DNA from 2 places in the Streptomyces kanasensis genome. Region 1 is predicted to be linked to the other one. Evidence: riboswitches for the same ligand, from Rfam matches in the RefSeq annotation. Region 1 holds a riboswitch; the other holds the start of a gene.
The links. A riboswitch is a leader RNA that binds a small molecule or an ion and turns the genes downstream of it on or off. The one in region 1 is predicted to bind cyclic di-AMP.
Positions count from the first base shown of each region.

Region 2: another riboswitch for cyclic di-AMP. It lies ahead of ACF053_RS16145 (transglycosylase family protein); the one in region 1 lies ahead of ACF053_RS21400 (M23 family metallopeptidase).

Region 1 covers NZ_JBIBSF010000008.1:316,146-319,886, reverse strand. The annotation lists gene ACF053_RS21405 (M16 family metallopeptidase) at 1-1,029, shown strand, start outside; cyclic di-AMP (ydaO/yuaA leader) riboswitch at 1,288-1,451, shown strand; gene ACF053_RS21400 (M23 family metallopeptidase) at 1,465-2,268, shown strand; gene ACF053_RS21395 (GntR family transcriptional regulator) at 2,525-3,202, shown strand; gene ACF053_RS21390 (HPr family phosphocarrier protein) at 3,500-3,741, opposite strand, start outside.
Region 2 covers NZ_JBIBSF010000005.1:485,594-489,334, forward strand. The annotation lists gene ACF053_RS16135 (cytochrome P450 family protein) at 1-423, shown strand, start outside; gene ACF053_RS16140 (transglycosylase family protein) at 537-1,592, shown strand; cyclic di-AMP (ydaO/yuaA leader) riboswitch at 1,853-2,026, shown strand; gene ACF053_RS16145 (transglycosylase family protein) at 2,031-2,708, shown strand; gene eno (phosphopyruvate hydratase) at 3,020-3,741, shown strand, end outside.

The sequences.
Region 1 (3,741 bases):
CACAAGGCCCTCGGGCTGCTCGCGGACGCGCTGCGGGCCCCCGCCTTCGTCGACGGCGAGGTCGAGCGCCTCGTGCGGAACCGGCTCGACGAGATCCCGCACGAGACGGCCAACCCGGCGCGCCGCGCCGCCAAGCAGCTCTCCGCCGAGCTGTTCCCGGCCACCTCGCGGATGTCCCGTCCCCGCCAGGGCTCCGAGGACACCGTCGCCCGGATCGACGCCGCGGCCGTGCGCGCCTTCTACGAGGCCCATGTCCGTCCCGCGTCGGCGACGGCGGTCGTCGTCGGCGACCTGACCGGGATCGACCTGGACGCCGTCCTCGGCGACACGCTCGGCGCGTGGACGGGCGACGCGCCCCGGGAGCGCGCCGCGTCGGCCGTCACCGCCGACGACACCGGTCGCGTCGTCATCGTGGACCGGCCGGGAGCCGTGCAGACGCAGCTGCTCATCGGCCGCGTCGGCCCCGACCGGCACGACAGCGTGTGGCCGGCCCAGATCGTCGGCACGTACTGCCTGGGCGGCACCCTCACCTCGCGCCTGGACCGCGTCCTGCGCGAGGAGAAGGGCTACACCTACGGCGTGCGGGCCTTCGGTCAGGTCCTGCGGTCGCTGCCGGACGGTTCGGGCGCGGCGATGCTCGCCATCAGCGGCTCGGTGGACACCCCCAACACCGGCCCCGCCCTGGAGGACCTGTGGAAGGTGCTGCGGACCCTCGCGGCCGAGGGGCTGACCGACGCGGAGCGTGACGCCGCCGTGCACAACCTGGTGGGCGTGGCGCCGCTCAAGTACGAGACGGCGGCGTCCGTCGCGGCCACGCTCGCCGACCAGGTCGAGCAGCACCTGCCGGACGACTTCCAGGCCCGGCTGTACCAGCGCCTGGACGCGACGGGCACGGTGGAGGCCACGGCCGCGGTCGTGAGCGCCTTCCCGCAGGACCGCCTCGTCACCGTCCTCGTGGGTGACGCCGCGCAGATCAAGGCGCCGGTGGAGGCGCTCGGCATCGGTGAAGTCACCGTCGTGGCGGGCTGATTGACACCGGGTCCGGAGCCGCGCGCGGAACCTCGTGTTCCCGTCGTCCCGGCACCGGGAGGGGCACACGGAGCCCCGGCGTCCCGAGGGACGCCGGGGCTCTCCCCTTGCCGGCCGGGTGTCCGTTTTGTGGGCAAGGCGGGGTGTCTGCACTGTGGCGTGCGCTACAAAAAACCGCGTCCGTTTGGTTATTGAAAGATCAGCCGCTTAGCGTCTTAGTCGCTGTCCGCCCGCATGATCCGCCGCACCCGCGGCATCGGGCAGCGATCGCCGAATCCCCGTCAGGCGCGAGCCTGGGGAGCCGGGGACCCACCGTCCCCTGGGGTGAATCGGACGCCTTCGCCACCGTGCGGAGGGGCCCGTAGGAGACCTTCCTGCTCCGAACCCGTCAGCTAACCCGGTAGGCGAGAGGGAAGGAAAGGACACGTCCACTTCATGGCGTTCACCCGTGCCACCGGGAAGCACCGCGCCCCCAGCCGTCTGAGCCGCAAGAGCGCCCACGCCGCCGGCGTCGCCGCACTCGCCACCTCCGGCGTCATCGGAACCCTCGCGTCCCCGGCCTTCGCCGCCGAGGCCGACCGGACCGCGGCCCCGGAGGACACCGGGCTCACCACCGCCATCGCCGACTACGAACTGGCCGACGAGGTCGCGGACCAGGCGTCGGCGCAGGAGCTGGCCGCCGAGGTCGCCGAGCGCCAGGCGGAGGCCGAGATGGCCGCCAAGCGCAACGCCGAGGCCCGCGCCGAGGCGGCCCGCAAGGCCGAGGCCCGCGCCGAGGCCGCCCGCGAGGCGCAGGAGCGCGCCGACCGCGAGGCGGAGCGCAAGCGTCTGAACAGCTTCACGCTGCCCGTCGCCGGCTCGTACGTCTCCACCGCCTACCAGTCGGCCGGCGCGATGTGGTCCTCCGGCAGCCACTCCGGTGTCGACTTCCACGCCCCCTACGGCTCCACCGTGGTCTCCGTGGGGCTCGGCACCGTCGTCGAGGCCGGCTGGGGCGGCGCCTACGGCAACAACGTCGTCATCCGCATGAACGACGGCACCTACACCCAGTACGGCCACCTCGCCTCGGTCGGCGTCTCCGTCGGCCAGAGCGTCGCGCCGGGCCAGCAGATCGGCGTCTCCGGCTCCACCGGCAACTCCTCGGGCCCGCACCTCCACTTCGAGGCCCGCACGAGCGCCGAGTACGGCTCCGACATCGACCCGGTGTCCTACCTCCGGGCCCGCGGCGTCAACGTCTGACCCGCCACCCGCTCACGGAGGCCCCCGCTCGCCGACGAGCCGGGGCCTCCGCGCCGTTCCGGCCCCCAGGGGGTGTCCCGCCGATCAGGTCGGCGGGACACCCCCTCCCGCGCGCCCGCGCACGTCCAAAAAAGCACCACGAATTCAGGCCCGGCATCGGAAAATCGGTGTGGTTGCCATAGAGTCACCGCAACAGCGTCGAACTCCTGGGTGTCGCGCGGATTAAACGGTGGGCGGAGCGGTTCGGAGGTTCGGTATGCGCATTCCCGCGCATTCGGTGTGCACGGCGATCCGGGCGGACATCGTCTCCGGGGCGCTGCCGCGCGGCAGCCGTCTGACGGAGGAGCAGCTCGCCCGTCGCTACGGCGTCTCCCGCGTACCGGTCCGCGAGGCGTTGCGCACCCTGGAGTCCGAGGGCTTCGTCACCTCCCGCCGCCACGTCGGCGCCTGCGTCGCCGAGCCCTCCGAGCAGGAGGCCGCCGACCTCCTGGAGATGCGCGCGCTGCTGGAGCCGCTCGGCGCCGCCCGCGCCGCCCAGCGGCGCACCGACGCCCACCTGAAGGTGCTGCGCGGCCTCGTCCGGCTCGGCCAGGAGGGGGCCCGCCGCGGCCCAGGTGAGGACCTGCGCGCGCTCGGGGGCTGGTTCCACGAGACGCTCGCCCAGGCGTCGGCGAGCCCCGGCCTCTCCTCGTTGCTCACCCAGCTGCGCCACAAGATCGCCTGGATGTACGTGGTCGACGAGCCCGCCCACCCGACGGACGCCTGGGCCGAGCACGGCGCCATCGTCGACGCCGTCGCCCGCGGCGACGCGGAGCGCGCCCGGGCGCTCACCGCGCAGCACGCCGAACGCTGGCGCGGCTCCCACCGGCTGCGCCGCGCGAACGGTGTGAGGGGTTCGCAACCTCCCGTAAACACCGCCGGCGCACGGCATTAACAGCGGCCTCGTATACAAAAAGGCGGGCGCGCCCCGAGTCCTTTCCGCCCGAGGCGGGCGCCCGGAAAAGGGGGCGGCGTGGAACGCGGTGCGGGAAATGGTGGCGGGGACGCGCGGCGACGAGGCGACACCGGCATGTCGTAATGCGCCGACGGTCGGGAATTCGTCCGGGGAAAGCGCCCGTCCCCCCGGTAATCCCTCGCGCCCGGAATTCCCCGCCCGCGCGCCCACTCCGGCAACGACAAGAGCCGCACCCCCGGCCAGGGGGTGCGGCTCCGTCGTGCTGCCGGGGGACCGTCAGACGGTCTCGGGCAGCTCCTCCAGGCCCTCGGCGACCAGCTTCGCCAGACGGTCCAGTGCCGCCTCGGCGTCCGCGCCCTCGGCGTCGGAGGCCAGCACGACCTCCTCGCCGCCCTGCGCGCCGAGACCCAGCACGGCGAGCATCGACGCGGCGTTGACCGGGGTGCCGCCGGCCTTGGCGATCGTCACGGGGACGCCCGACGCCGTGGCGGCACGGACGAAGATGGAGGCGGGGCGGG
Region 2 (3,741 bases), on a different contig from region 1:
GGGGAACACGGACTGCTGGAGACCGGCGTCGAGGAACTGCTGCGGTACGACGGGCCCGTGGAGCTCGCCACCTGGCGCTTCGCGACCGAGCCGCTGACCCTCGGCGGGCAGCGCGTCGAGGTGGGCGAGCCGGTCCTGGTCGTCCTGGCGGCCGCCGACCGGGACCCCGAGCGGTTCGACCGGCCGGACACCCTGGACCTCGCGCGGAGCGACAACCAGCACCTCGGCTACGGGCACGGCATCCACTACTGCCTGGGCGCGCCGCTCGCCCGGCTGGAGGGGCAGACGGCGCTCGCCACGCTGCTGACGCGCCTGCCCGACCTGCGCCTCGCCGTCCCCCCGGAGGAGTTGCGCTGGCGCGGCGGACTCATCATGCGGGGACTGCGCACGCTGCCGGTGGAGTTCACCCCCGAAGCAAGCTGACACTCCGTCATGACTGTGATCTTCGCGTAATCTCCCCTGCATCGACTTGTGACTGGCGTTCGAATGCCGCTACGTTCACCGTCACCTCAGCAGTCACGCGAAAGGTTGAACGCATGCGCTCCGGGAACGGACGACACCGTCGACCCCGTCAGGCCCCCGCCCTCGTCGTCGCCGCGGGGGTGACCGGATCCGCGATCGCCCTGCCGTTGCTCGGCGCGGGCACCGCGTCCGCGGCCGACGCCGAGACCTGGAACCGGGTCGCCGAGTGCGAGACCGGCGGCATGTGGAGCGCCGACCTCGGCAACGGCTACTACGGCGGCCTCCAGTTCTCCCAGGAGACCTGGCAGGCGTACGGCGGCACGGCCTACGCGCCCCGCGCCGACCTCGCCAGCCGCGCCCAGCAGATCGCCGTCGCGGAGAAGGTCTTCGCCGCGCAGGGCGCCGCCGCCTGGCAGACCTGTGCCCCCATCGCCGGCCTGACCGTCGGCGGCGGCTCCACCACGGAGACCGACCCCGGCACCTCGCCCGCCCCGTCGGCGAGCGCCGAGGAGCCCGAGGCGTCCGCCGAGCCCGCCCCCGACGCCGGCACGCCCTCCACGGCGGACCGGCCCGCGACCGGCACCGAGGCCGCCACCGGCTCCGGCGCGCCCGGCTCGGGTGAGACCGGCTCCGGTGAGACCGGCGCCCCCGCGGGTTCCGGCGCCACCGCGTCGCCGACCGCGCCGGCGGCGACGCCGACCGCCCCGGGCGGGTCCACCGCCGAGCCGTCCCCGACGGCCCCCGGCGAGGCCCCCGTCGACGGCGGGGTCCCGACCCCCGCGTCCGGCACCGGCAAGCACCGCGGCGAGCCGGCCAAGGAGGAGGGCGCGGCCGGTCCGACGGCCCCGGTCCCCGGTGACGGCTCCGTCGACGCCGGCGCCGCGGTCGAAGGGCGCGGAACGGGTACGCCCACCTCGCGGGGTGACGCCACGGCACGTACCGCCGACGGTCTCGCGGCCGACGGCACGTACACGGTCCGGCCCGGCGACAACCTCTGGGCCATCGCGGACGCGCACGAGGTGCCCGGCGGCTGGACGGCCCTCTACGACGCCAACCGCGAGGCCGTCGGCACCGACCCGGACCTCATCGTCCCTGGCCAGAGCCTCGATCTCGCCCCGTCCGAGGGGTAGTTACGGGCTGAATGTCCGTTTCTCGGAAGTGAGACAAGAGTCTCTTCACCCCAACTGGTGCGTCGCCGCCGCCCGGTCCGTCCGTTTCGGCCCCTACCTGCGCAAACACCCGTAAGGGACAGGCAAGTAGGGGCAGATTGACCCGGATGTCCCCCTTTGAACTTCGGGGCGGTCTGTGATTACCGTCGAGACCAGCTCGCCACCGCGGGCCCCGTCCGACCGGTAACGCCGAATCCTGCCGCCGGCGACGGGAACAGTCGACGCTTCCAGCGCCGTGGGCAGGAGCGGGGGACCCAAGGTAAGCGCCGGGGCCGGGCCGTCCGAGGACGGCCGGGACCGGCTAGGGGTGAAGCCGTGCGCCACCCAGCGCACGGCCGGGCACTCACCAGGCCCGAACCCGACAGCTCACCTCGTAGGCGTCGGTGAGGAGACACAACCATGCTTTCTTCCGGCAAGCGCAAGCACCGCCGCCCGTCCAAGGCCGTCCGTTTCGCCGCCTTCGCCGGCATCACGGGTGCCGCCGTCGCCGCCCCGCTGCTCGGCGCCACGACCGCGAACGCCGCCACCGCCGCCGAGTGGGACCGCGTCGCGCAGTGCGAGTCCGGCGGCGACTGGTCGATCAACACCGGCAACGGCTACTACGGCGGCCTGCAGTTCTCCGCCTCCACCTGGGCGGCCTACGGCGGCACCGCGTACGCCCAGACCGCCGACAAGGCCTCCAAGTCGCAGCAGATAGCCGTGGCCGAGAAGGTCCTCGCCGGCCAGGGCAAGGGCGCGTGGCCGAGCTGCGGCGTCGGCCTGTCCGGTGCCGCGTACGACGGCGCCGCCGCCGAGCGCACCGCCGAGGAGCCCACCACGCGCAGCGAGCAGCGCACCGCGCCGAAGGCCGCGACGCCCAAGGCCGCCCCGAAGTCCTCCGGCACCGTCACCACCCCGACCGGTGCGAAGGTCGAGAAGGGCGACGGCGAGTACCGCGTCAAGGCCGGCGACACGCTCGGCTCCATCGCCACGGCCGAGAAGGTCACGGGCGGCTGGAAGAAGCTGTTCGACCTGAACCGGGACATCGTCTCCGACGCCGACCTGATCTACCCGGGCCAGCAGCTCCACCTGAGCTGACCCCCTCCCGCGGCGACCGGCCCCGGCCCGACGCGCCCTCCACCCGGGGGTGGGTCGGACCGGGGCCCTCCGTCGTCACGACTCCCGTACGAAACGGGGCGAACCGGGCCAGGACGGATGAGTGTCGACCCGCTCAGCGTGATTACTCATCAGTAGGGACGCTGTCAGTTCGTCCCGACTCATGGGTGGTTGTGCCCTTTTTCGTCCCAGGAGGCGGGCGGTCGCGGGCACCGGCCCCGGAGCCGGTTAGGCTCTTGCCGCAAGGGTGAAGCCCCTGCACTCCACGCGTCACATCCCAGAAGGAGATGCTCGTGCCGTCCATCGACGTCGTCGTAGCCCGGGAAATCCTGGACTCCCGAGGCAACCCCACGGTCGAGGTCGAGGTCGGCCTCGACGACGGCAGCACCGGCCGTGCTGCCGTCCCCTCCGGTGCCTCCACCGGTGCGTTCGAGGCCCTCGAGCTCCGCGACGGTGACAAGGACCGCTACCTCGGCAAGGGTGTCGAGAAGGCGGTGCTCGCCGTCATCGAGCAGATCGGACCGGAGCTCGTCGGCTACGACGCCACCGAGCAGCGCCTCATCGACCAGGCGATGTTCGACCTGGACGCCACCCCGGACAAGTCCTCCCTCGGCGCCAACGCCATCCTCGGCGTCTCCCTCGCCGTGGCGCACGCCGCCTCCGAGGCCTCCGACCTCCCGCTCTTCCGCTACCTGGGCGGCCCGAACGCGCACCTGCTGCCGGTGCCGATGATGAACATCCTGAACGGCGGCTCGCACGCCGACTCCAACGTGGACATCCAGGAGTTCATGATCGCGCCGATCGGCGCGGAGTCCTTCTCCGAGGCCCTGCGCTGGGGCACCGAGGTCTACCACACCCTCAAGAAGGTGCTGAAGGAGAAGGGCCTGTCCACCGGCCTCGGCGACGAGGGCGGCTTCGCCCCGAACCTGGAGTCGAACCGCGCCGCGCTCGACCTCATCCTGGAGGCGATCAAGCAGGCCGGCTACACCCCGGGCCGCGACATCGCGCTCGCCCT